Regions from separate parts of the Bacillus sp. ISL-39 genome, predicted to be linked through region 1. Evidence: predicted binding sites of a transcription regulator. Region 1 holds the regulator's gene; each other region holds the start of a gene.
The links. Region 1 encodes LexA, which represses DNA repair genes until DNA is damaged. Its sites were predicted from a motif close to CGAACATATGTTCG; they were not measured.
Positions count from the first base shown of each region.

Region 2: J7E37_RS13360 (YhjD family protein) is a predicted target of LexA. The motif match lies at 8,562-8,575, and genes of this name have one in related genera.
Region 3: addB (helicase-exonuclease AddAB subunit AddB) is a predicted target of LexA. The motif match lies at 4,393-4,406, and genes of this name have one in related genera.

Region 1 is NZ_JAGGQM010000002.1:289,000-300,134, forward strand. It holds gene J7E37_RS03225 (lysozyme family protein) at 1-302, opposite strand, end outside; gene J7E37_RS03230 (SDR family NAD(P)-dependent oxidoreductase) at 409-1,155, opposite strand; gene J7E37_RS03235 (VOC family protein) at 1,268-1,693, opposite strand; gene J7E37_RS03240 (DUF4179 domain-containing protein) at 1,821-2,843, opposite strand; gene J7E37_RS03245 (RNA polymerase sigma factor) at 2,843-3,394, opposite strand; gene tkt (transketolase) at 3,576-5,585, opposite strand; gene J7E37_RS03255 (DUF896 domain-containing protein) at 5,971-6,204, opposite strand; gene J7E37_RS03260 (YneB family resolvase-like protein) at 6,283-6,927, opposite strand; gene yneA (cell division suppressor protein YneA) at 6,949-7,263, opposite strand; gene lexA (transcriptional repressor LexA) at 7,418-8,041, shown strand; gene J7E37_RS03275 (hypothetical protein) at 8,216-8,416, shown strand; gene J7E37_RS03280 (ATP-dependent DNA helicase) at 8,461-10,389, opposite strand; gene J7E37_RS03285 (hypothetical protein) at 10,561-11,094, shown strand; gene J7E37_RS03290 (GNAT family N-acetyltransferase) at 11,081-11,135, shown strand, end outside.
Region 2 is NZ_JAGGQM010000016.1:42,259-53,393, forward strand. It holds gene J7E37_RS13325 (hypothetical protein) at 1-40, shown strand, start outside; gene J7E37_RS13330 (VOC family protein) at 70-471, opposite strand; gene J7E37_RS13335 (ATP-binding protein) at 491-3,733, opposite strand; gene lepB (signal peptidase I) at 3,837-4,391, opposite strand; gene J7E37_RS13345 (TVP38/TMEM64 family protein) at 4,428-5,042, opposite strand; gene J7E37_RS13350 (LCP family protein) at 5,178-6,116, opposite strand; gene J7E37_RS13355 (S9 family peptidase) at 6,372-8,354, opposite strand; gene J7E37_RS13360 (YhjD family protein) at 8,602-9,033, shown strand; gene J7E37_RS13365 (competence protein ComK) at 9,454-10,032, opposite strand; gene J7E37_RS13370 (IDEAL domain-containing protein) at 10,223-10,459, shown strand; gene J7E37_RS13375 (M48 family metallopeptidase) at 10,585-11,135, opposite strand, start outside.
Region 3 is NZ_JAGGQM010000016.1:23,038-34,172, reverse strand. It holds gene fabG (3-oxoacyl-ACP reductase FabG) at 1-124, shown strand, start outside; gene J7E37_RS13275 (hydrolase) at 807-1,142, shown strand; gene J7E37_RS13270 (class I adenylate-forming enzyme family protein) at 1,251-2,768, shown strand; gene J7E37_RS13265 (MFS transporter) at 3,101-4,270, opposite strand; gene addB (helicase-exonuclease AddAB subunit AddB) at 4,498-8,073, shown strand; gene addA (helicase-exonuclease AddAB subunit AddA) at 8,075-11,135, shown strand, end outside.

The DNA.
Region 1 (11,135 bases):
GAAGCTTGCATAGGGTCGCCGCCTATCCCTCTGCTCTCCTGCATCATTAAAGCTGCGACTGTGACTGTGTGTCCGTCCAACCCTACTTTTTTCAATTCTTCCTCAATCATCGGTGTATACTTGGCTACTTCACCGATTGAACTATTCACACCTACATTCACTTTTTTGAAATTATCATTATATAACTCCAGGAATCTATCAAGCAGAAAAAAAACAACGAAGCTCACAAGCAATAAGATGGCCAGATTGAAATTTCTCTGCACTTGCTTTTTCTTTTTGGGTTTCTTTTTACTGTATTTCATTCATGATTTCTCTCCCAAGTACTGTACTCGTTTCTCTTATTTTATAAAATATCATTCAAAGTTAAAAGGGAGCCGCTATTTTTTTCGCAGCTCCCTCTCATTTATTTTACTCTTCATAGATTATTTTACGTGTCATACCGCCATCAATGACAAGGTCCTGGCCATTAATAAAATCATTCTGCGGGTCAGCTAAATAGAGGCACGCTTTGGCTATATCCTCCGGCTTTCCGACACGGTTGGACCAATGCTGAAGATGGTCTTCTTCACGTAATCCATCATATCCCTCTGTCTGGATCCAGCCTGGACTTATCGAGTTGACTGTGATTCCTTTCTCTTGAAGCGAAGCGGCAAGGGCGTGCGTCAAGGCAACAATTCCTCCTTTAGAAGAAGCATAAGCTTCGGAATTCGGTTCAGACATGGTTGCCCTTGTTGATGCTATATTGATGATCCGTCCACCCTCGTTCATCCTTCTGGCAGCTTCACGGGAACCAATGAAAACACTCCTGAGATTGGTAAAAACAACATCTTCCCATTCCTCGGTTGTAAGCTCAAATAAGGGCTTGAACCTTGACACCCCGGCATTATTGATCAATACATCAATCTGCCCGAAATCATGTATAACATGATCCACCAGGCTGACAAGATCCTCTTCTTTCCTGACATCTGTTTTATAAAAGACAGCTTGTCCACCTGACTCTTTTAGCCTGGAAATTAATTCTTTCGCCTTTGTTTCATCTATATCCGCAATACAAACATTCGCCTTCTCAATTGCAAATGCTTCGGCAATTCCTTTGCCAATCCCCTTAGATCCACCGGTTATGATAACCGTCTTCCCTACAAACTTTCCTGTCATTTCCTTACCTCCAATTAAGCGAAGTTCATATTACCATTGATTCCACATCGATCATCATTTCAATCTCTATATCGAAAATAAGCCAGACTGCCATAACAGTCCAGCTCAGGATTTATTTCTTCACTTCTGTCGATATTTGCCACTCGACACCAAACTGATCTGTCACCTGCCCGTAAGCTGGGCTCCAGAAGGTCTCCTGAAGTGGCATTGTAACCTTCCCACCTGCTTGAAGCTTCTCGAAAATTGTCTGGGCTTCAGAAGGATTATCCACCATCAGTGCTATCGTGACTTGAGATCCAAGCTGAAATGGCTGTCCAGGAAATGTATCAGATAGCATCAATTTCGCATTTCCAATGTTCATCTGGGCGTTCAATACTCGATTTTTTGCTTCTTCAGGAAGCGGATATTCAGGATTTGCAGGCATATCTCCAAATGTTTGCAGACTAATCACTTCGGCTCCAAGTGCCTCCTGGTAAAACCCCACTGCTTTCTGGCCATTTCCATCCGTCACTAAATAAGGGACAATTCCTGTAATCATTTCAGCACCTCTTTCTAATATTTAAGAACACCAGTTCGTTTTCATTTTACCATTATCTGTTTTTTTGTTCAATTTTATACTGAAACAAAAATAAAAAAGCGGAGATATCCGCTTTTTTTACATTAGCTTAATCCGGCAAGTCATTACCACTTTTGTCGCGGATTATGACCTCATATTGATCATCTTTTACAATCGTATTCGGCTTTTCAGTTTCAACAAAATTCTCAATTTCCTTACGGATTTTTTTGACCGTTTCTTCTGCTTCTCGATCAGATGGTTTCAAGTTGGTTTTTATGATCATTTTCATTGTGTTTTTTTTGTACGAATATCCATAACCCGTCACATGATACTCTTTTTTCAGGGCCAGTCCTTCATATATACTTCTCATATAACCAAGCCAAATGTCTTCGCGCTTGTTTTTTTCTACATCGACAATTTCTAAGGTTACATCTTTTTCATACCCATAACGGCTGGCAGATTGGATGGTCGCTTGTTTAATTTCTTCTCCTCGTGTTTCTGTTTTTGGTATGGCGATCTCAATCTGCTTGTTGAATGGATTTACATATATTATGTTATACCCTGCTAACTTTAAATCTGATGTAAGTTTTTCACCCAGCTGAGTTAATTCCTCTTCCTCCTTAGTAATTGGTGTAACTTGAGGAATATAGGAGCTGACTTTAATTTTATACTCATCGTATCCTTTACTTTTTAAAACCTTATCTGTGATAGCAGTGATTTTGTCCCGCTCCCGGTCTGCATCTTTTTCTGAGCCCTCGATACTGATTTCAAAACTGGTCACTTCACCCGGAGTCATCCCTAGGGAGAAATTTTCATATCCTTCTTTCTCAAGTGCTTCCCAAAGCATAGTATCAACAGGTTTTGTCTTAAAAACCTGTCCGAGGTAAGGGATTTTAGAGGCCATTTCTGCAACAGTAGGATTAAGGAATGCAGAACCAGTCATTACCCCTAATGTAATTACTGCTGCTGCTGCAAAATGGAACGATTTGTTTTTTCTTATTTTGCCAGCTGATTTCCTTTGTGCTTCTTCCTTTTTAATATTTTTGGCAAAAACATAAAGTGAAGAGGGCACCTCAATCGTATCCATGTCTTCCTCTATCTCTCTTTTGATTATCTTATCTTCCTTATTCATTATGTGCTCACCCCTATCATTTGATTTTCCATTAGCCTAGTCTTTAGAGCTTTTCTGGCCCTGTGAAGATGTGATTTGACTGTTGAGGTTTTCATGCCAAGCATTTCTGAAACCTCCTGGATAGAAAAATCTTGATAATAGTATAAGAGCAGCACATTCCGATAATCTCCGTTTTTGAGAGACTGAATTCCTTGATTGATTTCAAGATGCACTTCTTCCTGAATCACCGCGTCTACTACTCCCCGATGATCTTGTAAGGTTTCAATTTCAATTACCGTTTCCTTCTTTCTTGCATTCTTCCTTACGCTATCAATGGACCGGTGTGAAACCAACTTGTAAAACCATGTATTAAAATAGACTATTTCCTTACCGGCCATGATATTCCGATATGCTTCTAGCATTGCGTTTTGGACGACTTCTTCTGCCTCTTCCTTTGATCGGACAATACTATAGCTCGTTTTATATGCCTTTTCAACCAATGGATTCAGTAATTCAGCGAATGCTGACTCATCTCCATTTTGGATTCGCAGCATCAATTCATTCTGTTCCAAAAGCAGCACCTCCTTGTTTGCTTCTATTCTTTAGGCGAACTCAACCGCTTTCTAGTTGCAAGGTGATGAAAAAAATATAAATAAAACCCAGATTATTTTAACATGAATTTCCATTATTTTTTTCCAAACAAAAAAGAGTACGAAACCATTATTGGTTCCGTACTCTTTTATATCTAGTTATTTAGTTTTGCTCAAGTAAACCTTTTACGCGTGCGACTACATTGTTTACAGAGAATCCGTACTCTTCCAAGATCTTCTCACCAGGAGCAGATGCACCGAATGTATCGATTGCAAGAACTTCTCCTTCGTCACCCACGTAACGGTGCCAGCCAAGTGAAGATCCCATCTCAATTCCAAGACGCTTCTTGACAGATTTAGGAATTACACTTTCTTTGTATTCCTTGGACTGTTGTTCGAAGCGGTCCCATGAAGGCATGCTGACAACAGCTACGTCAATTCCTTCTGAAGCAAGGGTCTCTTGTGCCTTCACTGCAAGTCCAACTTCTGATCCTGCAGCCAGAAGCAATGCATCAGCAGTGTCTTTTCCAGCTGGAGAGATGACGTAAGCACCTTTAGATACGCCTTCATATGCGTTCTTGTCAGTGTCTTTAATCGTTGGAAGGTTTTGGCGTGTCAAAACAAGTGCCGTAGGCGTCTTTGTAGATTCAATTGAAAGCTTCCACGCAGCGGCTGTCTCGTTGCCATCTGCAGGACGAATCACTGACAGGTTCGGCATTGCACGGAGTCCCGCAAGCTGCTCAACTGGTTCGTGCGTCGGTCCATCTTCTCCTACTGCGATACTATCATGAGTGAAGACGTATGTTACAGGCAAGCCCATTAATGCAGCAAGTCGGATCGCCGGCTTCAAGTAGTCGGAGAACACAAAGAATGTTCCGCCAAATATCCTAAGTCCACCGTGTAGAGCCATACCGTTCATTGCAGCACCCATGGCGAACTCACGAACACCAAACCAGATGTTACGGCCTTCGAATGAACCTGGGAAGAAGTCACCAGTTCCCTTGATCATTGTTTTGTTTGATCCAGCTAGGTCAGCCGATCCACCGACCAAGTAAGGAAGGTTTTTCGCAATGCCGTTAAGTGCTTCTCCAGAAGATGCACGGCTCGCAAGGCTCTTGCCTTCTTCGTATACTGGAATGTCTTTATCCCATCCTTCTACTAACTCACCCTTCATTGCTGTTTCAAGCTGGGCCCCTAGCTCAGGATATTCACTCTTATATTTTGCAAAAAGTTCGTTCCATGCCTGCTCTGTCTGTTCACCTTTATCAGCAATTTGCTGTTTGAAGTGATCATATACTTCGCTTGGCACGTGGAAGTCTTCTTCAAAAGTCCACTTATATGCTTCCTTAGTAAGCTTCAGTTCATCAGCACCAAGGGGAGCACCATGAACATCTGATTTACCGGAAAGGTTAGGTGATCCATATCCAATGACTGTTTTGACCTCAATCATTGTTGGACGGTCTTCATCTGTCTTGGCTTCTTCGATGGCTTTTGCAATTTCTTCAAGGTTGTTGCCATCTTCAACTCGGATATATTGCCATCCGTATGCCTTGAAACGGCCTTCAACGCTTTCGGAGAATGACTTATCAAGATCACCATCAAGGGAAATATCATTCGAATCATAAAGAACGATCATTCTTCCTAGCTTCAGGTGAGCTGCTAGTGATGCTGCTTCAGCAGATACTCCCTCCATTAGATCGCCGTCACCGCAAATACTATATGTATAGTGATCAACGATATTAAAGTTATCTTTATTATAGACTGCAGCAAGATGACGTTCAGCCATTGCCATACCGACTGCCATAGCAATCCCCTGGCCAAGCGGTCCGGTTGTTGCGTCTACACCGGCAGTGTGGCCGAACTCAGGGTGTCCTGGAGTCTTGCTTCCCCACTGGCGGAACTGTTTAATATCATCCATTGTTAAATCATAACCAGCAAGATGCAGCAAGCTGTATAACAACATTGAACCATGTCCTGCAGATAATACAAAACGGTCGCGGTTAAACCATTCTGGGTTCTTTGGGTTGATGTTCATATAACGTGTCCACAATGTGTAAGCCATCGGTGCTGCCCCCATCGGCATGCCTGGGTGGCCGGAGTTTGCCTTTTCAATTGCATCAATTGATAAGGTACGGATGGAATCAATTGAAAGCATATCAATTTCTTTAAACATAAAATACATCCTTTCTATAGGTACTAGCTACATCCTTAATATTATAGCGAGAGAAATTATTATACAACAAATTGTGCCTGAAAGAGACAGAAATGGCCGTATTGTTATCTATTTTGACACAAACTGGCTGTTGTTATGTAAATACACTGCTTCGTGGCTGAAAAAGAAATTGCAGCAGAGTGCATTATTTAAGAATTTCGAATAGTTTGAGCAGCCGGAAATACTTCAATCTATTTGCTTTCCCTCTTAAAATAAAGGAGGATCATACAAGCTGCATATTCATATTGTTGATTCTTAAGCTCTACAGTGTTGGATAATTAACTATTCAAAGGATTTACAAATAAAAATGGAATACATGCTGTATGTATTCCATTTTTTCATATATTTAATGAAGCTTGTTCTTCGCTTTTTCTTCCTTGAGCTTATCAGGGGTAACATCATTGCCTTCAGGATCCACAATGGTAACACCTTTAAGTGTATTAAGCATAGAAGATCGGAAAGACTGTAGATATTCCGCGCGAAGGTTTGTTTGTTCCTTTGCTTCTTCTTCAGTCAACTTGGATGTTTTTGCTTTCCTTGCCAGTTCATTGATTCTAGCAATTTTATCACTTGATAGCATTGTAAAGCTCCTTTGTAAAAAATTACGTCAAATGTCATCTTACTAAAATTTTTCCGATTTTACAAGAATAGAGCTTCCTTAATCCTCTGTTTCTATGTACTCAAGATATCTTCGGTTTACCGTTGCTTTGGATACGTCATATCCAAAGCCTCTTAGTGTTGCTGTGATTTCAGCAAAGGTAAGACCGTTATTCCGCAGTCTGACAATTTCCTCGACCGGCATCTCTTTCCGTTCCCGGCCGGAGTTTTCACCTTGATTTTTTAGGTTGCGCTGCGGTTTGTATCCATGCTCCACTGCTCGTTTCATCCCACGCTTGATCTTAATATTATGGATTTTCCTCTGGTACTCTTCCACCATACTGACAATTTGGAGCACCATCGAATCTGATTCGGATAGCTGGAGTTCCCCACTGTGGGAGACACTATATAACTTTACATTTTCTTTCAGGATGCAATGAAGAATCGCGACTTTGGCATTTCCTCTTCCAAGTCTCGTCTCATCCTGAATCAACAGGGCACCAATCTTCTTATCCTTGATCAGTTCCAGCAGTTCCAGGATCCCTTCTCTCTCAAGATCATAACCACTAGCTTGCTCCTTAATAATACTGGCTACTTCAAAACCATAGTTGCCTGCCAGCCGCAGCAGCTCTTCTTCCTGCCTGGCCAGCGAAGTTTCCTGTGTTTCTTTCGTTGTACTTACGCGGCAATAAATAATTGCTTTCATGTTGTCACCTTATTTCCATTTCTATCTTTCCGCATCAGCAATCTGTGTAGGTTCAATCTTTTCAGCCTCAACAGGGATTACCAGCTCATCGCCCGGAAGGATTGTTTCCCCTATAATCCCGTTTTCTTTTACTACCCAGCTTACGAATTCATTTTCAGAAAGACTATGTTCACTGGCAAATGATTCAGCAATCTCCCATAGTGATTGCCCTTCTTCTATAGTAACAGTTATGTACGCATCTTCATTATTTAACTGTGCTTTTGCGACGAATGAAAAGATTAAGCTGACAGCAAGCAGGATTATTGCATATGAATAGTTTTCCCATAGTTTTTTCATTATCGGCACCCCTTGACGAATGTATGTTCGGTTAACTATTCTCATTATAAGTCGAACATTTGTTTTGTGTCAACTCAAAAATTCGAACTTATGTTTGTATCTATGAAAAAGACATGGTATAATTAGGACAAGAAAATATACGAGGTGCGTGAATATGACAAAGTTATCGAAGCGGCAACAAGATATATTTGAGTTCATAAAAGGCGAAGTCAAGAAAAAAGGGTATCCGCCATCCGTACGCGAAATAGGTGAGGCTGTCGGACTTGCTTCCAGCTCCACTGTCCATGGACACCTTGCAAGACTTGAAAGCAAAGGCTTGATCCGACGCGATCCTACAAAGCCGCGTGCAATTGAAATTCTCGAAATAGAAGAGGATAGCCGTATCCCTAAATATAAAGTGGTGAATGTCCCTGTTGTCGGTAAAGTAACAGCCGGTATGCCAATTACCGCCATTGAAAATGTTGAAGAATACTTCCCTCTACCTGATCGCCTCGTTCCGCATGATGAGCAGGTTTTCATGCTGGAAATCATGGGTGACAGTATGATTGAAGCGGGCATCCTTGATGGCGACTATGTTATTGTCAAACAGCAAAAGACTGCTAATAATGGAGATATTGTTGTAGCGATGACTGAAGACGATGAAGCAACAGTGAAGCGCTTCTTCAAGGAAAAGGATTACTTCAGGCTGCAGCCGGAAAATCCTACAATGGATCCAATTATCCTTCGAAATGTGTCGATTCTTGGTAAAGTGATCGGTGTATATCGCCATATGCATTAAAAAAGCAAGCGGCCCCCGCTTGCTTTTTTCTATCTATCTACTAAACTTTTTAACTGGATCTGTATGAAACTAGCACATTTATAAGAAAAATAGGTAGAGACCCTGACAACTTGTCCCTCTCCACATAAGATATTGTGTAAGTATCTTTCATGATGGAAAGGAGTTGAGTTTCTAATGGGATACAATCGTAATGAAAATGATGTAGCTGGCTTGTTTTTCCCTCACCGGGACAGAGACAAAGTCAGGGCAACTGTTGATTTTGATGATCTCTGCCGTGCTGTGCGCCGTTGTATAATCGAGGACTTAGTAGCAGGCGCCAGGGATGATCGGGATGACGATCGTGACCGCCGCCACAAAAAGTGCTGCAGATACTAATTTGAAAAAGAAAATCCCGAAAGGTTGGTCCTTTCGGGATTTTTCTATTTCCAATGAATATTTTGAACAGGCAGCACACCTTTTAATTCTACAAGGTAAGCTGCTTTTTGATTAGTGGTAAGCCATACATGTACTGTTCCGCTATCCTGGTTGCTTCTGATCAAGCGGCCCATTCCCTGTCTTAAGCGGAGCAGCATATATGGTATATCGACCTCTGCAGCTGGATTATCCGCATGCTTTCTTTTCGCCTGGAAGACTGGGTCATGAGGCGGGAATGGCAATGACGAAATGATGACTTGAATCAATGACTCACCCGGTACATCCAATCCTTCCCACAGGCTGTATGAACATAGAACGGTTGCGATGTCATTCTGGAAACCCTTCACGGTTTCACTGATTTCACGGTCTCCCTCAAACAAGATAGGGAAACTCCATTCTTGATTTTCAGTCCATGCCCGGAATCGTTCCATCTCTTGAGGGGACGAGAACAGAACAAGCGAGCTGCCATTACTGGATCTAAGGTCTTCTCCTATATTGTCCCATTTCTTTATTTCATCATCCTCAGTGTGTGCTACCAGTTCCATTTGCTCTTCATAGTCAAATGGGGATGCGACAGTAAAGGAGGAATATTTTTCGATGCCCAGGCTTTTCGCTATATAGCTGAAGTCTCCTCCCTGGGACAATGTAGCAGAAGAAAATACAAATGGGATGTTTTGTGAAAATACTTCTTTTTTCAAAATATCCTCAACGAGTCGAGGCATGATGACCAGCGATGTTTGTACTTCATTCTCTTCCAGCCAGAATATCCCTTCGTCGTTCTTAAGGAAAATCGATAGACCATAGGCGAAAAACTCAAGATATTCTTCCATGATTTTTAAATGGTATTCGTCAATCAGGAACATTTCGGCATCAAAAACCAGCTGGTCCATTAAATCGGTAACCTTTTTCTCCAGAGTTTCGGCAGTTTTCCTGATACTTGATAGCATCGGTACTTCTTTTCGATTAGACCCTTCTATTGCCGAGGAATTTTCAACCAAAAGGTCAAACCATGTATCATGGAGCTCCAGAATATCCTCGATTAAATAAAGAGATTCTTCCCGGACGTCCTGGTGCATATATCCTGTCAGGACAGTGGTCAAAGTTTGAGAGTTGAACCGGTATGTTAATCCCTTTTGCGCCGCGAACTCAAGCAAGTGGCCTTCGTCAAATATCACCGTACTTGCGTCTGGAAGCAATGGCATCTGCCCTTCCCGTTTACGAGATTCTTTTGTCCACACATGCTCCATATAAAAATCATGAGAACAAATGATCAAATCGCCCGCATGACGATAATAATCTCGGTTCAAGGTTTGGCCGCAGCGATGGCGCCAGCTGCATGTTGAGCATTGCTGAAGTGGATCCCAGGACATTGAAGCCCATTTTTCATTCGTGACCCATGGATATTCCTTTCGGTCTCCATAACGAGTGAATGAATTCATTGAGACCCCTTCATCAAAGATGAAATCTGGCAGCTGGTCATGGACGTCCAGAATTTCTTTTTCATTCGACGTGTTTGAAAGGTCGTCAAGCTTCTTCACGCACACATACTGTTCTCTCGCTTTTGCCAATCGGACATCGACCTTCAACCCTAACGCCTTTTCAAGTTTTTCGATATCGCCGCCCTCTTTCACGAGCTGCTCAATCAGTGTCTCATCCGAGCAAGAGACAATCGCCGGCTTTCCCATATATCTTGCGTATAGAATGGCATAAATAAGATAGACGAATGTCTTGCCGGTACCGACGCCCGCTTCTGCAAAAACAATTCCTTTATTCTTAAAGGCCTGCTCCACCTGGAAGGCCATATAAATCTGTTCATCACGTAGTTCATAGCCCTTTTCAGGCAATATATCATAAAAGACATCACCAATATAATCTCCTAATAAATCAAAGAACGTATCATTCTTGGTAATGGTAAATGGAAGGTTAGTTTTCATTCAGGTTCTCCTCAAAAATATTGATTCCGGCAAAAAGCCAGCTTTTATCATAACAGATAACCAGTCATTTAGTGAAAGAAATTGAAATATTAAATTTAGGTAAAAATGCTAATTCCATTATTAGGAATTCACTGTTAAAATAATCCTAAATTGTGTTAAGGGGCGTTTCCCATGAAAGCGAGACGAATTATCTACCTGAATTTTGCCGTCATTGCTTTACTTATTTTCATTACAATTTACCAGTACAACAGAATCGCAGAATTTGAGAGTCAATTGGGGCATGACTTTCAACGCACAGTACGGGGCTCTATTTCTCTCTTGGAAAGTGATGGCGACCCAAACATCTGGATCAAAAATGTGCAAGAAAAAGAAGGTGAATTCACTATAGCGGCCCACATTGGAGAAATAACGATATTAAGCAGACAATATTATATGATGAACGGTAAAATATCAATGATTGGAGACGTGCTAGATTCCCTTGGAAATCAGTACCGCGAATTGGCCATTAATATAAAGAACGGCAGCGACTATAAACAGAATGAAGAGCAAATAAACAAAGACCTGAAATTTCTCATTCCATTATTAAAAGAAATTGACTCTATTTCTGGTGAAAATGAAAGCCGTTATTATAGGGAATTTACGAATTCAGAATCCATGACATCCAACCTCGTATGGAAGGAGTATAAGGAATATGAAAAACGCTAATTATATCATCCGCCCAGAAAACACCGGTGATGTTACAGGTA
Region 2 (11,135 bases), on a different contig from region 1:
CCTGAAAAGTTATTTTGATCGCATCCTTACAGTCGCTTAAACGTGACTAACAGCATGCATCACCCTCAGTCAAATGCCGTCTGTTCCGCCGAATGCGATGCAGTATCCATCAAGGTCTTTGACGGCAAACTCCTTCCAGGGTCCATTATTTTCATCAACCCAAGGCTCGATGGCAATTTGCGCTCCTTTTCCCTTGAATTCATGGTATAACTCATCAAGCGAATTCCAGTCTTCTACATAGCAGTAAAGGTCGAATCCATGCTTTTCACCTGCTGCCGGCGGATTAGGCCTCACATCTTTCGGAACGCTTGCTTGCAGCATTTTTATTGCCAGTCCTGAAAATCCATCACGGATGGCCCACCAGCCCGTTACCTCACAGCCTAATACATCAGAGTAGAACTTCCGCGCTTTTTCCAGATCCGATACCAATAAAACTTTTAATGAACTGTGAATCTGTCTTTTGTGCTCCATTCCATATCCTCCTGTAAGTCTATTGATTATGTCCTGCAATGATCATCTCATACATATGCTTTGTTGGTTCCAGCGGAGTGACTCCCAGTTCCTCCTCCAGTACTTCGCTGCATTTTTTATACCATCGCATTGCCTGCGGGCGATTGTTCTTCCGATAATAGCAAAACATCAGCAACCGGTATGCTTCCTCCCATGTTCTATCCCTATGGAGGATTTTTTGGCACCAATGAATGGCAGAATCATAGTTTTCCCGCCTTACGTTCAACTGGGCGAGCTTTTCCGCACTGCGCAAAAAGTATACAAGAAGCCGTTCCCGCTCATTGAGGCACCAATCCTCATACCTTCTTTCAGGAAGATAATCCCCGTTATATAAATTCAGGGCGCGTTCAAGTTCCTCCATAGATTTTTCGGTATTCTTCTCTTCAAGGCCGGCCTCTGCCCATTCTTCAAAAATTCGCGAATCCAGTTCAATCGCTGCCTGAGGGTTAATTCCGTACCCTGTTCCCTCCCTGATAATGAAAAAAGGGGTGGATCTCGCTTTGCGGGCAGGCTCCAGTACATTATTCAAGGCATTCAGAGCGACCTTAAAATCCCTGTCTGCACTTTTTTCCTCATGGACTGGCCATAGAATCTGGAAAATGTCCTCCTTCATCAGGAACTGGCTCCTCTTCGTCAAGAATAGCTGGAAAAGCTCTTTCGCTTTTCCCCTCTGCCAATCCCTGTCCTCCACTTCCCTGTCTCCAAGCCAGAGCCTGAATTGACCAAGCGTTTGGACTCTTAATGTGTAGCCAGGATGGGCACTCAAGCGCGGAATTTTCAAATCCTCCAGCAGCTTCTCTGCATATCCAGGCATTATGGAATGCTTTACCGCTTGAATTAGCATCGGTGCGAAAACTTGCAAGTCCCGCGGCCCAAATGTCGTCCGCTTTTTCAGGAAGAATTCATATCCTCCTGTCTTCATCAATTTTAAGAAGCTTGAAAATGCTGATTTGAATTCCTCATCTTCATTCAACAAAAAATAATAATAGGAATTCCAAAACGCAAGCAGCATCCTGCCATATTCATCGCCGCACTGACTGATCAGTCCCTCTGCTTTGCGAAGGTTCTCGAATGCCTCTTTGTGCCTGTCGTTGTAGATGGACGCAATGGCCATGCATAAGGTAATGAGGGCTGATAACCAAACATCCTTCACCTGTTCTGTTTCGAGCAGCGCCTTTCTTCCAGCCTCAGCTGCCCTTTCATATTCACGCCTTGATCCATAGAGGATACACAGGCCCATCAGCGGTTCGGCCTTCCCTCTTTCGATGCTCAGACGTCCCATGATATCAAGTGCCGTTTCATAGCATTTTTCTGCCAAAGCCAGATCATATTGTTCAATCAGCTGGACTGCATGCCCCATCCTGATCCATCCACAAGCCTCCACAAATGGAGCCTGGATATCAATCCCATATTGTATCCCTGATTGAGACAAGGTTTTTGCCTGCATGCCATTGCCTGTAAAAGCTTCAATCAACGCCAGCAGCAAATCTGTTTCCCTATGTGATTGAGGCAAATGCTGCTTTTCATCCAGATGGCCAATTGCTTTAGCATCACTTAAAATCCTTCTCGTTTCTTCAAATCGGCCGGTCCTTAAAGTTAGCCGGGCTTCAAGGTTTCCATCCTCAATATGCACTCCCATCGACCTTGCCCGTTCTATCCATTTTTCTGCCTTCAAAGCCTGTCCGGAATTGATCAGGTTTTCAGCAAGAAGGCGATAGAGCCTTCCCGTTTCCTCTGCAGCAGCATCAAGCATCGCCGCTTCCCGAAGCTCAATAGCCTGTGCTAAAATGCGTTCAGCCTTAAGCGGCTGGATTGTATCAAGATAAATTTTCGCTTTGCCTTCAAGCGCTTTGCTTTTCCATTCCGCATTTCCCATTCTGTCAGCTGTCTGGATCGCCTGTTCATAACATGCTTCCGCTTGCTTGTACAATGAGCGGTAACGGTACACTTCGCCTTCAAGAAATAAAAGTGACCAATAGCGGCTTTTATCTTCCAGCGGGATTCTTGCCAGCCGCTCCTGCAGATTCTCGAGCTTGCCCATTTCGAGAAGCTCCATCCCCTGTTCATCCATAATCGCCGCAGCTGCCTGATATTGGCCAACTTTCTCATAGCAGTATAATGCCTCTTCCCACTGTCCTTTTTTTTCAAAATAATAGGCACTGTTCATCATTAAAACTCTGTATTGTTCAGGCTGGCTTGTGATCAGCCTGTTCTCGAGGAATTCCCGGAAAAGGGCGTGATACCTGAACTGGCTGCCGCCAATCTCTTGAATAAACAGGTTTTTCGCAGTCAGCTGCTGCAGCATCTGGATGGAACCGTTCATACCGAGGATGTGGTCACATACATCGCCGCTTATTTCTTCGAAGATGCTTGTCTGTTCAAGAAACTGCTGGATCATTGGGGGCTGTTTCGAAAACACTTCATATACCAGGTATTGAAAAAGATCTTCAAGCGACTTTGCAGGCTCTGCCAGCAGCTCTTCAAGGCTATGAAGATGCGGCAGCTGCTGAGCAATCATTCCAATCGCGATGACCCAGCCTTCTGTAATGTGATACAGCTGGTCAATCTGTTCGTCACTAATAGCCATCTGATAATAATCAGAAAGGAGCAGCTCAATTTCTTCTTTGCCGAAAATCAAATCCGCCTTCGAAATCTCATTCAATTCATTTTTAGCCCTAAACTTAGCAAGTACTTTCCAGCCAGGCTTTGTCCTGGTCGAAATCACAAGATGGAGATGGCCCGGCATATGCTCCAGCAGTTTTTCCATCCAGACATTGATATGGTAAGAATGTTCAATCGCGTGGTAGTCATCAAGGATGACAATGATCTGTTCGGGTATCTGAAGGATCTCATTGATGAAAAGCGAAGAGAGCATGCCTAGTTCCTCTTCCCTTATATAACGGTCCATTTTTTTCATATATGGTATTAACTCATGGCCAAACTCCGGGAACAAGGTTTGAATCGAGGCTGTCAAATAGGAAAGAAACGGAAGAATATCATCATCTGAAGAAGTGATTGTATACCAGCAGCATGACTGTTGTTGATCTTTGACATGCAATGCCAAAGCCGTGCTCTTGCCATAACCGGCGCCAGCCTGGATGATGGTCAGCGGTTTCTCGGAAATCGCTTTCATTTTTCTCGATAATTTTGCCCGTCTTATCCATTGTTCCTGTAAGCCAGGAACAATCAATTTTGTTTTGATCAATGGCAATGTTCCCTGCATATAATCTCCGCCCTGTTTTCATGATAATGTTTTCAGTCTAACATGGACGAAATAAAAAAAGACTCGAAAATTGACGAGTCTTTCCACTTCTCTATATGTATTGTCAGAACGATACATCCATTTCCTCAAGCGGCCAATATCTAAGATTAACCTTGCCAACGACCTGATCCTCCGAAATGAAGCCAAACTGCCTGCTGTCCCAGCTTCCAAGTCGGTTATCGCCGAGGACAAACAACTTTCCTTCAGGCACTCTTTCAACCCCGGTCAAGTCCTCAATGGTAAAATCGCCCGTCAAGTAGCCTCCTGGGGATTGTTCGCGGTACTGCTTCAAAAAAGGTTCATTCACTTTTTTGCCATTGATGAACAACATGTCCTCGCGGTATTCTACTTTTTCTCCCGGCAGGCCGATGACCCGCTTTACAAAATCCTCTTCCTCATTCGCATGGAATACGATCACGTCAAACCTTTCAAGATCTTCCGTCTCATATCCCAGCTTATTAACAACGACTTTATTCCCATCCTCCAGAGTCGGAAGCATGGATTCCCCTTCAACTACATAATTGGAAAAAAAGAAAATCCTGATAAAGACAAATATGATCATGCCGAGAGCAAAAGCCTTGATCCACTCAAGCCCTTCCCTTTTCATGATTTGTATCATCGACTACCTTCACCACCTGTTATCCTGTTCCTGCTATCAGTCATTATCGTCTTTTCCAACACTCATATTCATCTTTACTTCAATTCTTTTGCCAATATACCAGAGAATGGCGATGACAGCCAGAACGATGGCAGTCCGCGCAGGATTGGTGATCAATGAACGAATATCATATCCTACGAAACTGATCGTAAATATCATCACCATTTTCCCAGTTATTACTGCAAGCATATACTGAGCCATGCTGATTTTCGAAAGCCCTGCCACAATATTGACGAGGGCAGATGGAGTAAAAGGGAAGCACAGCATCAGGAAAATCGGACCAAAACCGTGGCGTTCTATCCAATTCATCCCCTTTTGGACTTTAGGATGGCGCTGCAAGAACCTAAGTATTCGTCCCTGGCCGTATCTACGAAAAATCAAGAATACGAGCAAAGCTCCGAGAACTGCTCCAGTCCAGGAAAAAAGAAACCCAAGCCACAGCCCAAACGCGTTCGCATTCGCCATGACAAATAAGAACAATGGCAGGAAAGGTAAAAACGCCTCAAGCATTGGCAGAAGGATTCCCGGAATCGGCCCAAATGAGCGATATTGATTGAGCAAATCCATAATGTTTTCATTTGTAAACCATTCTTTCATCAATTCAACATCCATTGAAATCTCCTTGTCCTAACAACTCGGTAATCAGAATCCTGAAGTTTCAACAGAGTCCTGATTACCTTATCCTATTTACCTCTTATAAATAATTGTACACCTCTAATTCTTGCTCGGGGAATTTTAGTAAGGCAACTATTTAGTTAAAAACTCCTGAAGCGCAGTTCTGTTCTCTTCAAAATTGATCACCAGTACTGCGCCTGCACCGCTCACCCTCTGGTTCTCGAACGATCCTTCAACCGGTATCCTCATTGTTTCGATATTCCGATTATCCTTGGAGATCAATCCTTTTCCCATAAATATGATATCGCCTGTATCCATATTGGTATTGACAAACGGAGTCAGGACTCCCACCAATTTAGGGAGTTTCGGCAATGTCTGGATGCTGGCGAACTGCTTGCCTACTTCCTTTATGACATTTTGCTGGCGTTCAACACGGCCAAAATCACCGACTGCATCCTGGCGGAACCGGACATATCCAAGCAGATGCTTACCATCCAGTCTTTGTACACCTGGTTCGAGTGTGACACCAATTCCCTCAGACATTCTCTTTTCAACATTGACTTCAACACCTTCGGGGAATGCTTCATCAACCAGACGGACAAAGCCCTCAAAATCGACGATTGAATAATATTGAAGGCTCACATCAAAGTTCTCCTTTATTGTCTTCCGTAATAATTCCGGCCCGCCAAGCGCAAAAGCTGAGTTGATTTTATTTTTTCCGTGCCCTGGGATTTCCACATACGTATCCCTCATGATTGAGGTCAATTTGTAAGATTCTGTATCTGGATTATAGCTGGCGATCATTATTGTATCTGCACGCGAAGTTTCATTCCCTCTTGCGTCACTCCCAATCAGCAGGATATTCGTCAGGCCATTGCGGTCGCTCTCACCATTGAAATGATACTCCTGTTTGTTTTCTTCCGCTGCCTTTTCTGAATCATTCACACCGGATCGGTACTGCATATAAGAATATAGCGCCGTGGCTCCGACCAGGATGAATAAAAGCAGAAAAATGCCCGACCATCTGACTCTCTTTTTTCTTTTCTTGTGTTGGTGCCTATCAGATCTCATTTAAAAAACCCTTCCGATTTATAGATATTCTTCTTTATTAAGTCCCTTTTGTTAACTTGTTGCTTACTCAGTGTTTTGATTCATGACCGTTTTGGTTTGATTAGAAACACTGATTAGGCAGCAACAGCCGGACGAAATATATTTTATTACTATTTTCCTTCTTTACCTATAACATTAAACTTCTCTGGAGAATTTTTCAAAAATTAACCCGCGGCAGGAATAGTTGCCGCGGGTAAATGTTCGATTCTATTGATTTTACAGATAGCTGTTAAACCAATCAACAATAGCTGCTAGCCTGCTCAGGCGCAGATTAGGCTTTCCGCTTCTGGAAAGCTCATGGTTAGATTCAGGGAAGCGGATGAACTTCGTTGCCTTCCCTTGTCTTTTCAAGGCGATGAAAAGCTGCTCTGCCTGTTCAATTGGACAGCGATAGTCCTTTTCACTGTGAAGAATCAATAATGGTGTATTGATTTTATCCACATAGGCGATAGGTGAATGCTTCCACAATGTTTCCAAATCGCTGAGATCAGCTTGAATCTGCCACTCTGTAAAATAGTATCCGATGTCACTGACGCCATAAAAGCTGATCCAGTTTGAAATCGAACGCTGAGTGACGGCTGCCTTGAATCTGTCCGTATGTCCGACAATCCAGTTTGTCATGAACCCGCCATAACTCCCGCCTGTCACTCCCAATCGATCTTTGTCAATGAAATCGTAATTTTTCAGCGCATAATCAACAGCATCCATCACATCCTGGTAGTCTCCGCCGCCATAATCCCCGCGCACAGCATTGACGAATTGCTGCCCGTAGCCATGGCTGCCGCGTGGATTGATATAGAGGATTCCGTAGCCTTCAGCCGCCAGGACCTGGAATTCATTGAAGTATGAGTTCGCATACATAGCGTGCGGTCCCCCGTGGACTTCAAGAATCAGCGGATATTTCTTTCCTTCTTCATACCCAGCCGGCCTCATGATCCAGCCGTGCAGCGTGGTGCCATCACTGGCTTCGAAAGTAATTTGCTCTGGTTTCGATAAAGTGACCTCCTGCAGGACCTTTTCATTTACGGACGTAAGCTTTGTCATCTCACCAGTGGTTACTTCAAGCTGGAACAATTCTCCCGGCAGCACCGGATTGCTGATGGCTGCAATGATTCTCTGGTTTCTGCGGTCAAGAGTGTACCCATAAACATGCTGCTGGTCAAGAAGTGCCGGATACACTTCGCCATCAAGGTTCGCAAAATACAAAACAGTGTTTCCCTGGTCGCTAGCAAGGAAATAAAAGCTCTTGCCATCTTCGCCCCAGATCACCCCCGGGCTGTGCGCTCCCTGGTGGAAGTCTGCGGCAACAGCGTCCCCCACAAGGATATCCATGTTTTCTGTGACGCATTGGATGTTACCAGTCTCGAGATCCTGAACCCACAGCTGGGTTAGTGTTGCATTTTCAAACGCTCTTTCATGCCCCGTATAGCCAAGATATTTTCCATCAGGAGAAAAGGAAGCATTCCCGAAGTAGCCCTTGCCATTTGTCAGTTTCGTTTTATTACCTGTCTCAATGTCCATCAGCCATAAATCACTTTTGAAAGAGAAATCGCGTTCAGGTGACTCATCTGCCGACAATACAAGGCTTTTGCCATCAGGAGACCAGCATTGCAGATGATAGTCCACTTCACCCTTTGCCACAAGCTCCGCCTTGCCATCTGCAAGATTGACGATGACTGTCTGCTTGTATTTTCCGTCCCAGAAACCAGCTGCATCTGATTTGTATTTCATTTCCTCAGCTACGAACGGTTCCAGCTTCTTGTCATCCTTCTTTTCTTCTGCTTTTTCAAGCAAATCCTCGTCAGGCTTCAGGGATACGGAACAGGCGATTCGATCGCCATCCGGAGACCAGACTGGTCCATTGGCACCATTCCTGAAATCTGTTGCCTGCTTCGCCTCCCCGCCTGCAGAATCCAGAACGAATATCTGATTCTTGCCGCTGCGGTTAGATACAAAAGCCAGCTTCGTTCCATCCGGTGACCACCTCGGGGAATGGTTGCGATATTCACCGTAAGTCCATTGCATCGGCTCTCCGCCTTCTTCAATATCAATTATGTATAAATTAGAGGCATAATCATTTTTACTCTCCAGCATCTCTGTCTGTACAAACACACACTTCTTTCCCTCAGGTGAAAACTGAGGATCAGTAACGGACTTTAATTCAAATAAATCCTCTACTTTAATAAATCTCTTTTCCATCTCGGCAGCCATCCTTCCAAAGTTAAATTATTCTCTTTATTATTTCGATAACAGAAATAAATCTCCTGCTTTATTTTCGAAAAAAGGTCCTTAAGTGTCTCACTTCCCCAACTCTGCAAGTTTCCTTTTGTTTTGGAGAAGATGATAGTGATGGGTAAATTTTTTTTACCCTCTTGAAATCCTCTTCAAAATCCAGTACGATAATTACGAACAAATGTTCTAATCCATACAGAAGGGACAGTGTAAAATGACAAGGATTCCTGAGAAAGACCGTGATATTATGGAGCAGGCTATCTATTTGCCGATGGTATTGGTCGTGCTCAACCGGGATCTTTCTGTCGTTGAAAATAGTCCATTCAAATTAAAGAAGCCTTATTTGGAACTAATTGAAGAAACAATGAAAGCAGTCCAGAAAGAACTCTTCGTCGTAAAAAGCTACCTCAAAAAGAATAACCTTAAGGTTGAAGAAGTAAAGCGGGATGACGCCTTCACCATGTTCCTCTTCATCTACAAAGGCTACGAAGAACAGCATAACTATTTCAATCCCCGAATACGCAACAAAGTCCAGGAGCTGATGGTCCACTACCTTTTCAAGCGATTTAAACCAGAACAAAAAGCGCAAGCGCCTCGTTCAGCCCCGACAAGCGGTGGAGGGCCTGACAGTGAAGTCGTTCTTTGACTTCATTGCCAGGACCGAAATAGAAAAGTATAGCCGACTGTCCAGAAACGGAGAAACTGGAGACTCCGACCCTGCCGGCGGAGTTGAAGTTTCGGATTTTCTAGGCGGCGACACTAGACAATTCGAAAAGCGGAGGCGACTGCCCAACTCCGACAAGCGCTGGAAGGCCTGACAGTGAAGTCGTTCTTTGACTTCATTTACAGGACCGAAGCGACTCGAGGAGTTAGGAGCCGCAGCTAGACATGCGTCTCGAGCTGCTCAAAGCTAACGCTTATCGCAAGATACCCGAGGAAGTTCATTTAGGGATGAAAACTGGCTAGGCGCTTGAGCTGGATTAAGAAAACTAAACCTTATCCACTACAAAAATACTTAGATTACAATTGAAAAAGAATCCGGCAGAAAAAAACCGGATTCTTTTATTCAGTCTTTATATACCTCACTGACGAGGCTGGCATGAGGATATCCTTGCGATTCACTAAACTTTGGCCCATGAAGAAGATATAGCGCTTTACGTTCGGTTTCTTTCATTCGCTGCATGAATTTGGTGCGCAGCAGGGATGTCCGCAGCAGCTGGTTTTCAAATGAATGATGGGATACCGGGAGAATCATGGATTTCTTATTCCTGAAGGTAACCTGTGTACTGTGGGCATCCACCTTCTTATGGAATAAAACATGCTCATGTGAAACCCATATGCAATCCGGTTTTGTAGGTGAGCTTGTAGGCATGAAATAAATGGAGCTTATAGGGTCGATGATGATGGGGGTTTTGTGGGTGATCCCGGTAAGCTGTTTCGTTCCCTCTTTTCTGCCATCGTAACTGCTTCCAAAATATTTGCAGCTTTTCTTAACAATATCTATTGGTCTGAACGGGGATAAATACTCCTCCTCCAGCTCGATCACCCTGGAGTAAATCCTGCTGCCGTATTCTTCAGGAATAATTATCATGGTAAAAGGATTTATTTCGTACTCTTCTACTAAGTTCTTTATATTACCTGTCATTCCTTCACCTCCTAAAATACCTTATACCCTATTTTACCATAAGTGTTTAAATTTTCTTTATGTATAGAAAAAGTTTTATTTTTAGCCACAATTGGGGTCCTGATATAAATTTTCTAAAAATTATAAAAATTTAGTTGATTATCTATTACATAATCCATATAATATAAAAAAGGTCTAAGAGGTGAGGTCAGTGAAAGAAAAATCGTATTCTGAAACCATGAAGGCAAGTGTGATGAAACGCATTAAAGCCAAGGAATCTTTTGTTCTGGACCTGTATGTTGACATGCTTATTTCCGAAATTCAGCTGAACACCAGAAAAGAAAAATTGATGTCGAAAATTGATAAAGCAATCGATGAAAGAGACAAAATCATGTTTTTAACATTGACGGAAGAATTGAAGGATCTCAACAAACAATTCGGCACTTAGATGAGTGATATCCCCTATATAGGGGATATTTTATTATTTCGGAATAAGGCTGATTGCTTTGTTGAATTTTAATCAGGCTGAGCCCACCAAAAAAGAAAGCCCTCTTTATTCGAGGGCTTTCTTGGTTAATTTTCATCTTCCTGCTCATTCCTCTTTTCCACTTCATAATCCTCGAGTCGGGAAATCCGTTCCAGCATTGTCGGATGTCCGTAACGGAAGATTTTCACCAGCCATGGAGGATTTACCTGGCTGAGCCCCGCCTTCGTCAGTTCCTGGAAGGCAGAAATCGCTGCATCTGTGTTGTCCGTCATTTCGATCGCATACCGGTCAGCTCTTGTTTCCTGATAACGGGAGACAAGATTGGAAACCGGGCTTGCGGCAAACATGATCATCGAGAGGAACATCAGAAACAGCGGAAATGATCTCAAGTCCCCGGGATGCTCTAGCTTGAATTCCTTTCCCCAACGCTTGATCGCCCAGTTCATCAGTCTTGAAACAAAGTACAGGCCGAACAATGAGAGTACCAGGTATCCGGCAATCCCGATATATAAATGCTTCTCCACATAATGAGCCATTTCATGTGCCATGATGAACAAAATTTGGTCATCGTTCAGCCTGTTTAATGTCGTATCCCAGAGAACAATCCTTGAATTAGATCCAATTCCTGTCACATACG
Region 3 (11,135 bases), on a different contig from region 1:
CGTCCCGCTTGGCAGGCTCGGTTTGCCAGAGGATATCGCCCACGCCTACTTGTTCCTCGCCTCAGACGAGTCCAAATATGTAAACGGCACCACCCTCCATGTCGATGGCGGGATCATGATGTAAGATGAAAAGCGTAAGCGCCTCGTTCAGCCCCGACAAGCGCTGGAGGGCTGACCGGTGAAGTCGTTCTTTGACTTCATTGGGCGGACCGAAGCGACTCGAGGGGCTAGGCGCTGTAGCTGGATTACGATGATGAAAAGCGCACTTGCTGCGCTTTTTTATTTTGGGATGGCGTGGTAAAAGGAGAGTAAATATTTCAACCGTAAATAAAACTGCTCCAACCGTAAATAAATCTCTTTCAACCGTAAATAAAACTGCTCCAACCGTAAATAAATCTCTTTCAACCGTAAATAAAACTGCTCCAACCGTAAATAAATCTCTTCCAACCGTAAATAAAACCGCTCCAACCGGGAATAGATGTTACAACCGTTAAAAAAACCATTCCAACCGTCTATAAATACGACCCAACCGTTTAAAAAACTTCGCTAACCGTTGAAAAAATTCATCCAACCGTTAAAATAAATCCTCAAACCGAGAAAAATCCTCCCCACTGGTATTAAAACCGATCCAACTGGAGTTTAAATCTCCTCTAACAGTATTAAAACTAACTGTTGCCACTGCGATCGGCCAAAAGGTACCCAAAAATGCATTGCTTAATCCACCCTTCAGTCCGCCGATAACCACTTTAAGGTTAACTCCCCACCAAAAGTGGTAAATGGTATTAAAAAAGGATGAGGTGCTGAACATGGAAGAAACAAAGCAAAAATACTACTTTAATATAGAAAGCGGCGAGGTGCTGGACACGCCGGCTGAGCCGGAGGGCCATTTATTTACATTGATTGCGACAGGTGAAGAAATCAGCGATCTGCGGGAATACCTGGAGATAAACTATAAAGCAGACTGGGCAACATACGGAAATTCCCATCTGCATCCTTTCAAGGACCCGGATCGTGAACATGCGGAATATGACTTTGCGATGAAGGAAATTTATGCGATGGTCTACAAACTGGGTGATGCCGAAGCAAGGAACCATGTAAAAAGCATGGGGATATTTACAGAAGATGAGTTGAGGGGAATATAAACGTTTGACACCATGGCTGATGCTGTGGTGTCTTTTTTCATATGTAACTATCCTGTAACTCCCATCGCCTAAAATGAATCCATCAAGACGAGAGAAGGAGAGATTGCGGTGAGGTGGGAGCTCGACTGGCTTGAATCTAGAGCGGGATTGACACCGGATGCAGCTGCGATTGCCGATGCAGGGACAGATCAGGAATGGTCTTTCAGGGAAGTCAATGATCGGGCTAAAGCAATCGCGGTGTGGCTGGGTGAAAAGGGTGTCCAAAAAGGCGACAGGGTTGCGCTGCTTGCGCCAAACGGAATCAGTTACTTTGATTTGCTGTTTGCCTGCGGAAAGATCGGTGCCATTTTTGTGCCGCTGAACTGGAGGCTATCCCTCGATGAGCTGGCATATATCATAAAAGACTGTGAGCCCAGGCTGCTGGGGTTTCATTCCAATTTTACAAAGGTAGTGACAATGATTTGGGGGCAGGAGGATCGTTGCATCCAAATCAATGGTTCACGATACGCTCAGCTGTTTGACGTAAAAGTTAGCCAAGATGCTGAAAAGGCCACAGTGGAGGAAGAAGATCCTCTGGCGATGATTTATACAGGCGGAACCACTGGGAAGCCCAAAGGAGCGGTTTTGTCACATCGGGCCATCGTCTGGAACAGCCTTTCCACAATCGCCAGCTGGAATCTGACGAACGAAGATACGACGGTAACGTATTTGCCTTTATTCCATACAGGCGGTTTGAACGCTCTTTCAATCCCTATCCTGATGGCAGGAGGTAAAGTCGTACTGGCAAACGAATTTACCCCCGAGAAGGCAATCGAAAATTTAATCAGGTATAAATCGAGTATTGTGCTTTTGGTGCCGACAATGCACCATATGCTCGTAAAATCGCAACAATTCCTTGAAACGGAATTACCGGATATTAAGTTATTTTTATCTGGGGGTGCACCGTGCCCGCTCGAAATCTATGAAGCTTACAAACAAAAGGGCCTCAGCTTCAAGGAGGGCTATGGACTGACAGAGGCTGGCCCAAATAATTTTTACATAGATCCTTCAGAGGCAGATGTAAAAAGGGGCTCGGTAGGTAAGCCAATGCTATTTCATAGTATCAGGATTCTGGATGAAGACGGACAAGAGGTTGGAGCAGGTGAGGTCGGTGAACTTGCCATCAAGGGGAACCATGCATTTTCTTACTACTGGAAAAAAGAAAAAGCGACGAATGACACCTTAAAGGACGGCTGGCTCTACACTGGCGACCTGGCGAAGAGAGATAGGGATGGATATTACTATATTGTCGGCAGGAAAAAAGAGATGATCATCACGGGTGGTGAAAATGTGTATCCTCTTGAGATTGAGCACTGGCTCTGTTCCCATCCTTCGATTCGCGAGGCTGCCGTGGTCGGAATGCCGGATGAAAAATGGGGAGAGGTCGTGACTGCATTCATTGTTCTGGAAGAGGGGGCCGTTTTGAGTGAGCAGGAAGCCAAAATGCATTGCAGGCAGAAGCTCGGCGGCTATAAAATACCGAAAGTAATTCGTATCATAGGCCAGATGCCGAAGACGCATGTAGGCAAAATAGATAAAAAACGGTTGAAGGAAATGGCAGGTAAAAATCAGAAAACAATCAGCTGAAAATTTGATTTAGGAATATATCGGGATTTAAGGAATATGCAGCGATGATTCAGGAATATATCAAGATTTTAAGGAATAAGTGGTCATGATTCAGGAATATATCAAGATTTTAAGGAATAAAGCCGAAGGTCAGGACAAAGTTTACCCCCCGGATTTCCAAAATGCAATCTAAAACATGAAAAAAGGCATTTCAGCCAGCGTTTGCTGACTGGAATGCCTTTTTTAATAGAAATAGAAATATATATTTTTCTCTTTGAGAATTGTCCAGCTCCAGCGCCTAGCCCCTCGAGACGCTTCGGTCCTGCCAATGAAGTCAAAGAACGACTTCACTGTCAGGCCCTCCAGCGCTTGTTGGGGCTGATCAAGGCGCTTGCGCTTTTCAAAATCAATATGCAAAACACAATATTAACAGAGAAGAGGGAAGATAAGAGAATCATGACCCCGCTGAATGGCAGCAGTGCTGCGACCGGCGGGGCGAGACTGGCTCCGGTCAGCAGGATAAAAGAATAGAGCGATAATGCTTTGGCGCGCTGGCTGCTGCCATAAAAGCCGATTAAAGTAATGACGGTGGGAATGACGAGTGAAATCGATGAAACAAAAAATATAGAAAAGATAACCAGAGCACCGGTGGTATGAAAGAAAAGCAGCAGGAATGCGCTTGATGACCCGATGGCCAAACCAAACATCAGAGTCTGCAGCTCTCCCCAGCGCTCCATCAATCTGCCTGTAAAAAGGGAGAGGGAAGCACCGATCAATCCAACCAGCCGGATCATCAGCAGGTCTGAGGCAGGGCCGTCAAAAAAACGTCCAATAGCATCATAGAAGGCGATAATTGCGAACAGCAGCGAGAACGTAATCATATAGCATTTCATCAGGCGAGGCTCTTTTAGCAATTGCAAAAAGATTTTCCATAAAGGCTTGCTTTCTGTCGCAGGAGGTGGTGATTCTTTCAGCAGGAAAAAAGCAGCGGCAAATAGAATGAAATAAAGTGCTGAGAAGAAAAAGAAGACGCTATTCCAGGAAAAAACATCCGCCAGAAAGGCGCTGGCAACCTGCCCAAAGATCCCTGCGATTAAAAATCCTGTATTGATCAGCACAACCAGGATCGTCCTCTGCCGAAAATTGAATACATCATAGGAGTAGGCGAAAGCAACTGAAGCGAAAGTAGCAAGGGTGACTCCCTGCAGAGAACGGGCGATCCACAAACTGAGGGATCCGACTGAGAATCCCACTGCCAGTGTCGTCAATGCAGAGGCCAGTAGCCCGAATACAAGGATTTTCCTTCTCCCTGTGAAATCGGAAACCGGTCCGAATGACAGCAGCCCGCACGCATAAAAGAAAGTAAACAGACCACCTGCGAGGACTACGTGGGATTCGGCAATTAAAAGGTCATCCGCAAGAACCGAATAAATAGGAATCAATGTATAGATATTGCTTGCGACCATAATGGCGCAGAGTGTCAGAAGGATGGAAGCCTTCTGAAAAAAGGACATGGATTTCATGTATATCACCTGCCATCAACAACATATGCAGACACCGAATGTTTTGCAGGTTGTTTTGGGAAAAATTAACGGGCTTCTTGCTTTCAAATTGGCATGCAAAAAAGGTATAATGAATGATATATAGAACAGTCGTTTGGTATGGAAAGGCGCATGGAAATAAAGCGCCTTTTTCAGTTTTTATCATCAATAAAAGAGATAGATATTTTAAGAGAGAAAGGGGTAGTAAGATGTCTGTACGTTTAGTACTGGGGCGGTCGGGGAGCGGGAAGACCGAGATGATCATTAAGGAAATCAAGGACAGGCTCATCTCGGACCCGCAGGGGGAACCGATTGTTTATCTTGTCCCTGAACAAATGTCATTCCTTTCCGAATACAGATTGTCCACTGACCCTGAACTTGGCGGCATGATCAGGACGCAGGTTTTCAGCTTTCCGCGCCTGGCATGGAGAATCCTGCAGGAAACAGGGGGATACACTCGCCAGCATTTGGACAGCGTCGGGATCAGCATGATGATCCGCAAAATTATTGAGGACAAAAAGGACGAGCTGAAAATCTTCCAAAAGGCAGCGGATAAGAATGGGTTTGTCCAGCAGATGGAACAAATGCTGATCGAGTTCAAACGCTATGCAATCAATCCGGATGAGCTCGCCGGAAAAATGGAGGAAAGCTCAGCAGGCAATAAAGCGCTGAAGGATAAAATCCATGATCTTGAGCTGGTATACCGACAATTTGAAGACGAATTATTCGGCAAATATATAGATTCAGAGGATTACTTTAAACTGCTGGCCGAGAAAATCCCGGCCTCGCAATATTTGAAAAATGCAGAAGTATACATTGATGGTTTTTACAGTTTCACGCCCCTTGAATTGATGATCATTGACCAGCTGATGAACACTTGTAAAAGAGTGACCATCGCGCTGCCAGTCGACAAGGGATTCAAAGATGGTCAGCCTGACGAACTGCATTTATTCAGGATAACAGGAGAAACCTGTTCAACTCTGTATGACATGATAAAAGCAAAAGGCTACGAGCTTGAAGAAGAGATTGTGCTGACGGAACAGAGGCGCTGGCATGATGAATCCTTAAAGCATCTAGAAAGAGAGTTCGATTCCAGGCCTGCCGTCAGATACAACGGGGGGGCCGCAATCCATATTGCCCAGGCAGCCAACAGAAGGGCGGAACTTGAAGGGGTAGCCCGAAAGATCCTAGGTCTGGCAAGGGATAATGGTTACCGTTACCGCGATATTGCCGTACTGATGAGAGGCAGCGAATACCGTGAAGTGCTTGAAACGATATTTGACGATTATGGACTGCCTTACTTTATCGACCAGAAGCGGAATATGCTCCATCACCCATTGATTGAGCTAGTCCGTTCCAGCCTTGAAACAGTTTTGGGGAGCTGGCGCTATGAGCCGATTTTCCGGGCTGTAAAAACGGACCTGCTGTTCCCTGATGGCGTGAATCTGAACAAGATGCGCGAACAGATGGATGTACTGGAGAATTATGTTCTTGCATATGGCATCCAGGGAGATAAATGGACAAAAAAAGAACGCTGGAAATACCGGAGGATCCGCGGCCTGGAGTATGACGGTTTGGCCCAGACAGATTTAGAAAAACAGACAGAGCAAGAACTGAATGACCTGAGGCTGCTTATTACTTCTCCGCTGCTGAGGATGGCTCGCCGCCTGAAGCGTGCTGACACTGGAAGGAAGCTTTCGGAAGCAGTCTATCTATTTATGGAAGAGCTTGATATCCCGGCGAAGCTTGAAGCCTGGAGAATGTCGGCAGAGGGAGAAGGAAGGCTGGTAGATGCGAGGGAGCATGAGCAAGCCTGGAACGCAGTGGTCAACCTTCTTGACCAGTTCGTCGAGATGCTAGGTGACACGACGGTTGCGCCAAAACAGTTCGTTTCGATTCTTGACGCTGGTTTTGAATCACTCAGATTCTCGCTGATTCCACCGGCAATTGACCAGATACTGATTGCCGACATTGAAAAGACGCGGCTTGCCGATGTTAAAGTCGCATTCGTCATCGGCGTCAACGAAGGGGTCCTGCCGGCGAAGATGACGGAGGAAGGAATTTTTGCAGATGATGACCGGGAGCTTTTGCAGTCAAAAGGATTAAAGCTAGCTCCGGGCAGCCGTACGAAGCTTCTGGACGAAAACTTCATCGCTTATAAAGCATTCGTTACGCCGTCAGAACAACTGTATATCAGTTATCCAATCGCCAATGAAGAAGGGAAGGCTTTGATGCCATCCTCATTCATCAAGAGGATCTCTGACCTATTCCCTGAACATCAAACGCATTTCTATCTGCCGGATCCCTCGGAATTGCCGGAAGAGGAGCAATTAGAATACGCTGCTGGTGAAAATGTAGCCTTGTCTTATCTGACTTCCCAGCTTCAATTGAATAAGCGTAATTATCCTGTCTATGATTTTTGGTGGGATGTGTATGATTACTATATAAAGAATCATCAATGGTCAGATACAGCACGCAAGGTTCTTTCAAGCTTATTTTACGAAAACAGGACAAAACAGTTGTCCGAATCACTCACGAAGGAGCTTTATGGTGACGAAATCCAGGCGAGTGTTTCAAGGATGGAACTGTTCAACAGCTGTCCATTCTCGCATTTTGTCCAGCATGGCCTGAAGCTGCGTGACCGCCAGATTTTCCGCCTTGAAGCGCCTGATATTGGGGATCTTTTCCACGCTGCGCTTAAGGAGATTGCCGAGACCGTCATGCAGCAAAACCTCAGCTGGGCCCAGCTTACAAGAGCCCAGGCTGAAGAGCTTGCAAGGGATGCTGTCCAAAAGCTGGCTCCTAAATTGCAGAATGAGATCCTGCTGAGCTCGAACAGGCATCATTATATCAGACAGAAGCTTCAGAATATCATTAGCCGCGCGTCGCTCGTATTAAGTGAGCATGCAAAGGTGAGCGGATTTTCACCAGTAGGCCTGGAGCTAGGCTTCGGCCGACAGGGAAAACTGCCTCCGCTTGCTTTTTCGCTTAAAAATGGCACCAGGATGGAACTGATGGGCCGGATTGACCGCGTCGATAAAGCAGAGGATGACCAGGGAGTGTACCTGAGGGTCGTCGACTATAAATCCAGCGTGAAGGATGTCAATTTGACAGAGGTATATTATGGTGTGGCCCTTCAAATGCTTACCTATCTGGACATCATCATCACTCATTCGCCATTGTTGGTCGGCAAGACTGCTGACCCGGCTGGAGTCCTGTATTTCCATGTCCATAACCCTATTGTCAACGCACCCAAAATGCTGACTCTTGATGAAATTGAAGAGGAAATCCTTAAACGCTTCAAAATGAATGGATTGCTGCTCAGTGATGAGAATGTCATCAGACTGATGGACAAGGGACTGGAGACAGGGAGTTCCCAGATTATTTCCGCAGGTTTTAAAAAGGATGGAAGCCTGTTGAAAAGCTCGAAAGTGGCCAGCAAGGAAGACTTTGACCATTTGCGGCAATTCGTCCGCCATAAGTATGTAGAGACCGGAAACAGGATTGTCAGCGGAATCGTCGATGTGGCCCCGTATAAGCTAAAGGACAGGGCACCATGTACATTCTGTTCTTTCAAGCCAGTCTGCCAGTTTGACCTGGGAGTGGAATCGAATGATTTCAGGAAACTTCCAGTCATTAAAAAGGAAGACTTGTTGGAGTCGCTCCGGCAGGATCAAAATATGAAGGCAAACGATGGATTGCCAGGAGTAAATGATCGATTAGAAGAAATCAGGAAACTGGATATTCTTGCATCAATCGGGGAGGAGGAAGAGGATCTTGGCTAAAATGAATATACCGCCTATACCGGAAGGGGCAACCTGGACGGAAGATCAGTGGAAGGCAATCATGGCCTCGGGGCAGGACATCCTAGTCGCAGCGGCAGCAGGTTCGGGCAAAACTGCTGTGCTTGTTGAGCGGATCATCAAGAAAATAACTTCGGAAACCGATTCGATTAATGTCGATGAACTGCTCGTCGTGACATTCACGAATGCATCCGCGGCTGAAATGCGCCACAGGATAGGAGAAGCACTGGAAAAAGCGATCGACAGCAATCCGGCATCGACTCATTTGAAAAAGCAGCTTAGCCTGCTGAACAGAGCGTCGATTTCAACACTTCACTCCTTCTGTCTTGAAGTGATCAGAAAATATTATTACATGATTGATGTCGACCCTGGTTTCAGGATTGCAGATGAAACAGAAGGTCAGCTGCTTAGGGACGAAGTGATGGAGGATCTGTTCGAGGAAGAATACGGAAAGTCAGACAACCAGCCTTTTTTCAACCTGGTAGATGCGTTCACGAATGACCGCAGCGATGAAGGATTGAAGGATATCATTGCCGACCTGTTTGATTTCGCCAGATCCAATCCTTCGCCTGATGCATATCTTGATTCAATCGTTTCCATGTACGACGCAGCAGGCAGTGCAGCGATGGAGGATCTTCCTTTCATGAAGGTGCTCGTTGCGGATATTGAGCTTCAGCTCCAGGGAGCGAAACAGCTTCTGGAAAAAGGGATGGAGATCGCCAGAATGCCTGGAGGGCCTGCGCCAAGGGCTGTTAATTTTACAGAAGACCTGCATGTGATTGATACCTTGCTTGCTGCAAAGGACAGATCATGGGCAGAGCTTTATGAGGCGATCCAGCTAGCCAATTTTGGCAGGGCAAAAACATGCCGCGGTGATGATTTCGACAAGGATCTTGTAGACAAGGCAGCCAAGCTTAGGGACCGGGCAAAGAAAATCGTCCAGGATTTGCGAGGGGAACTCTTTTCGCGCAAGCCCGAAAGCTTCCTGAAGGATATGCAGGAAATGAAGCCGCTGGTCGCTGTCCTGATTGATCTTGTAAAAGAATTCTCGAGCAGGTTTGGAGAAGTGAAGCAGGAGCGCGGCCTCGTCGATTTCTCGGATCTTGAGCATTATACACTGGATATCCTGTCAGCTGAATCGGAAGCGGAGGTAGTAGGAGCTAAACCTTCTGAAGCAGCTCTCGCATATAGAGTTAAATTCAAAGAAGTCCTTGTGGACGAATACCAGGATACAAACATGGTGCAGGAAGCGATTCTCCAGCTTGTGACAGCTGAAGGGGAAGAATCAGGCAATCTGTTCATGGTTGGCGATGTTAAGCAATCCATCTACAAATTCCGTCTTGCTGAGCCTAATCTGTTCCTTGGAAAGTACAACAGATTCACATCCAGCGGAGAAGGAACAGGGTTGAAAATAGATTTGGCCAAAAACTTCCGGAGCCGCAGAGAGGTGCTTGACGGAACGAATTATTTATTCAAGCAAATCATGGGGATCAAGGTTGGCGAGATTCATTATGATGAAAATGCCGAGCTGAAAAAAGGTGCGCCATATCCTGAGGATGACGAGTTCCCAGTGGAGCTGCTCTTGATTGATAAAAGTGAGGGTGAATCTGCAGAAACAGAGTCTGGCGAAGATAATGAAACGGCAGCAGGTGAATTCGACGCAGACGACATGGAACAATCCCAGCTCGAAGCAAGGCTGATGGCCAAGCATATTAAGGAAATGGTAGAAGAGCGCCGGGGCGTATACAATCCAAAGACAAAGACATCAAAGCCGGTCAACTACCGTGATATCGTCATTCTCCTCCGCTCGATGACCTGGGCGCCGCAAATCATGGAGGAGTTCAAACAGCAGGGAATCCCGATTTATGCGAATTTGTCTACTGGGTATTTCCAGGCAACTGAGGTCGCAATCATGCTTTCTTTGTTGAAAGTGATCGACAATCCTTACCAGGATATTCCGCTGGCGGCTGTCCTGAGGTCCCCGATTGTCGGGCTGGATGAAGAAGAGCTTGCCATCATCAGGGTCAGCCAGAAACGAGGTTCCTTCTATGAGGCATTGACAGCATTCTGCCTGCAAAAGCCAGTACCGGAAAATGAAGGTTTGCACGAGAAGACAAGTCGATTTTTCGAAAGCTTAAAGAGATGGAGAACTTCGGCAAGGCAGGGTTCTGTTTCGGATTTGATCTGGCAATTGTACAGGGAAACCCGTTTCTTCGATTTTGCCGGCGGGATGCCAGGAGGCAAGCAGCGCCAGGCAAACCTGCGTGCACTATATGATCGCGCAAGACAATATGAAGCCACAAGTTTCCGCGGCCTGTTCCGCTTTTTGCGCTTTATTGAGCGGATGAGGGAACGCGGCGATGACCTTGGGGCTGCTAGAGCACTTGGAGAGCAGGAAGATGTCGTCCGGATCATGACGATCCACAGCAGCAAGGGTCTAGAGTTCCCGGTCGTCTTCGTTGCCGGGCTTGCTCGGAATTTCAATACGATGGACCTGAAGAAATTCTACATGCTCGACAAAGAGTTTGGCTTCGCAGCAAAATATATCAATCCTGAAAAGCGGATATCCCTCCCATCTCTGCCGCAGTTAGCCTTCAAGCGCAAGAAAAAGATGGAGATGCTGGCAGAGGAAATGCGGGTATTATATGTTGCCTTGACACGGGCAAAGGAAAAGCTCTACTTGATCGGCTCGGTCAAGGATGCCGAAAAAACGATCAGCAAATGGCAGGACGAGGCAAGCCATCCGGAGTGGCTGCTGGATGAATATTTAAGAGCGTCAGCTTCAGGCTATATCGATTGGATTGGACCTGCAGTGATCCGCCATCGAGATTGTGTTGATATCAGGGAAGGTGAGGAAACCCTTCATCCAGAATTGGGTGAGGAGATTACATTCCATCCTTCCCGCTGGAAAATCGAAAGCATTAAAGCAGAGGCAATCGCTTCATATGGTGAGGAAAAAACCGAAGAGCAAGAAAGCTTTATGGACCTTGTAGCAGCAGGAAAACCTGTAAACAAGGAATCAGGACTGGCAGAGACAGTGAAAA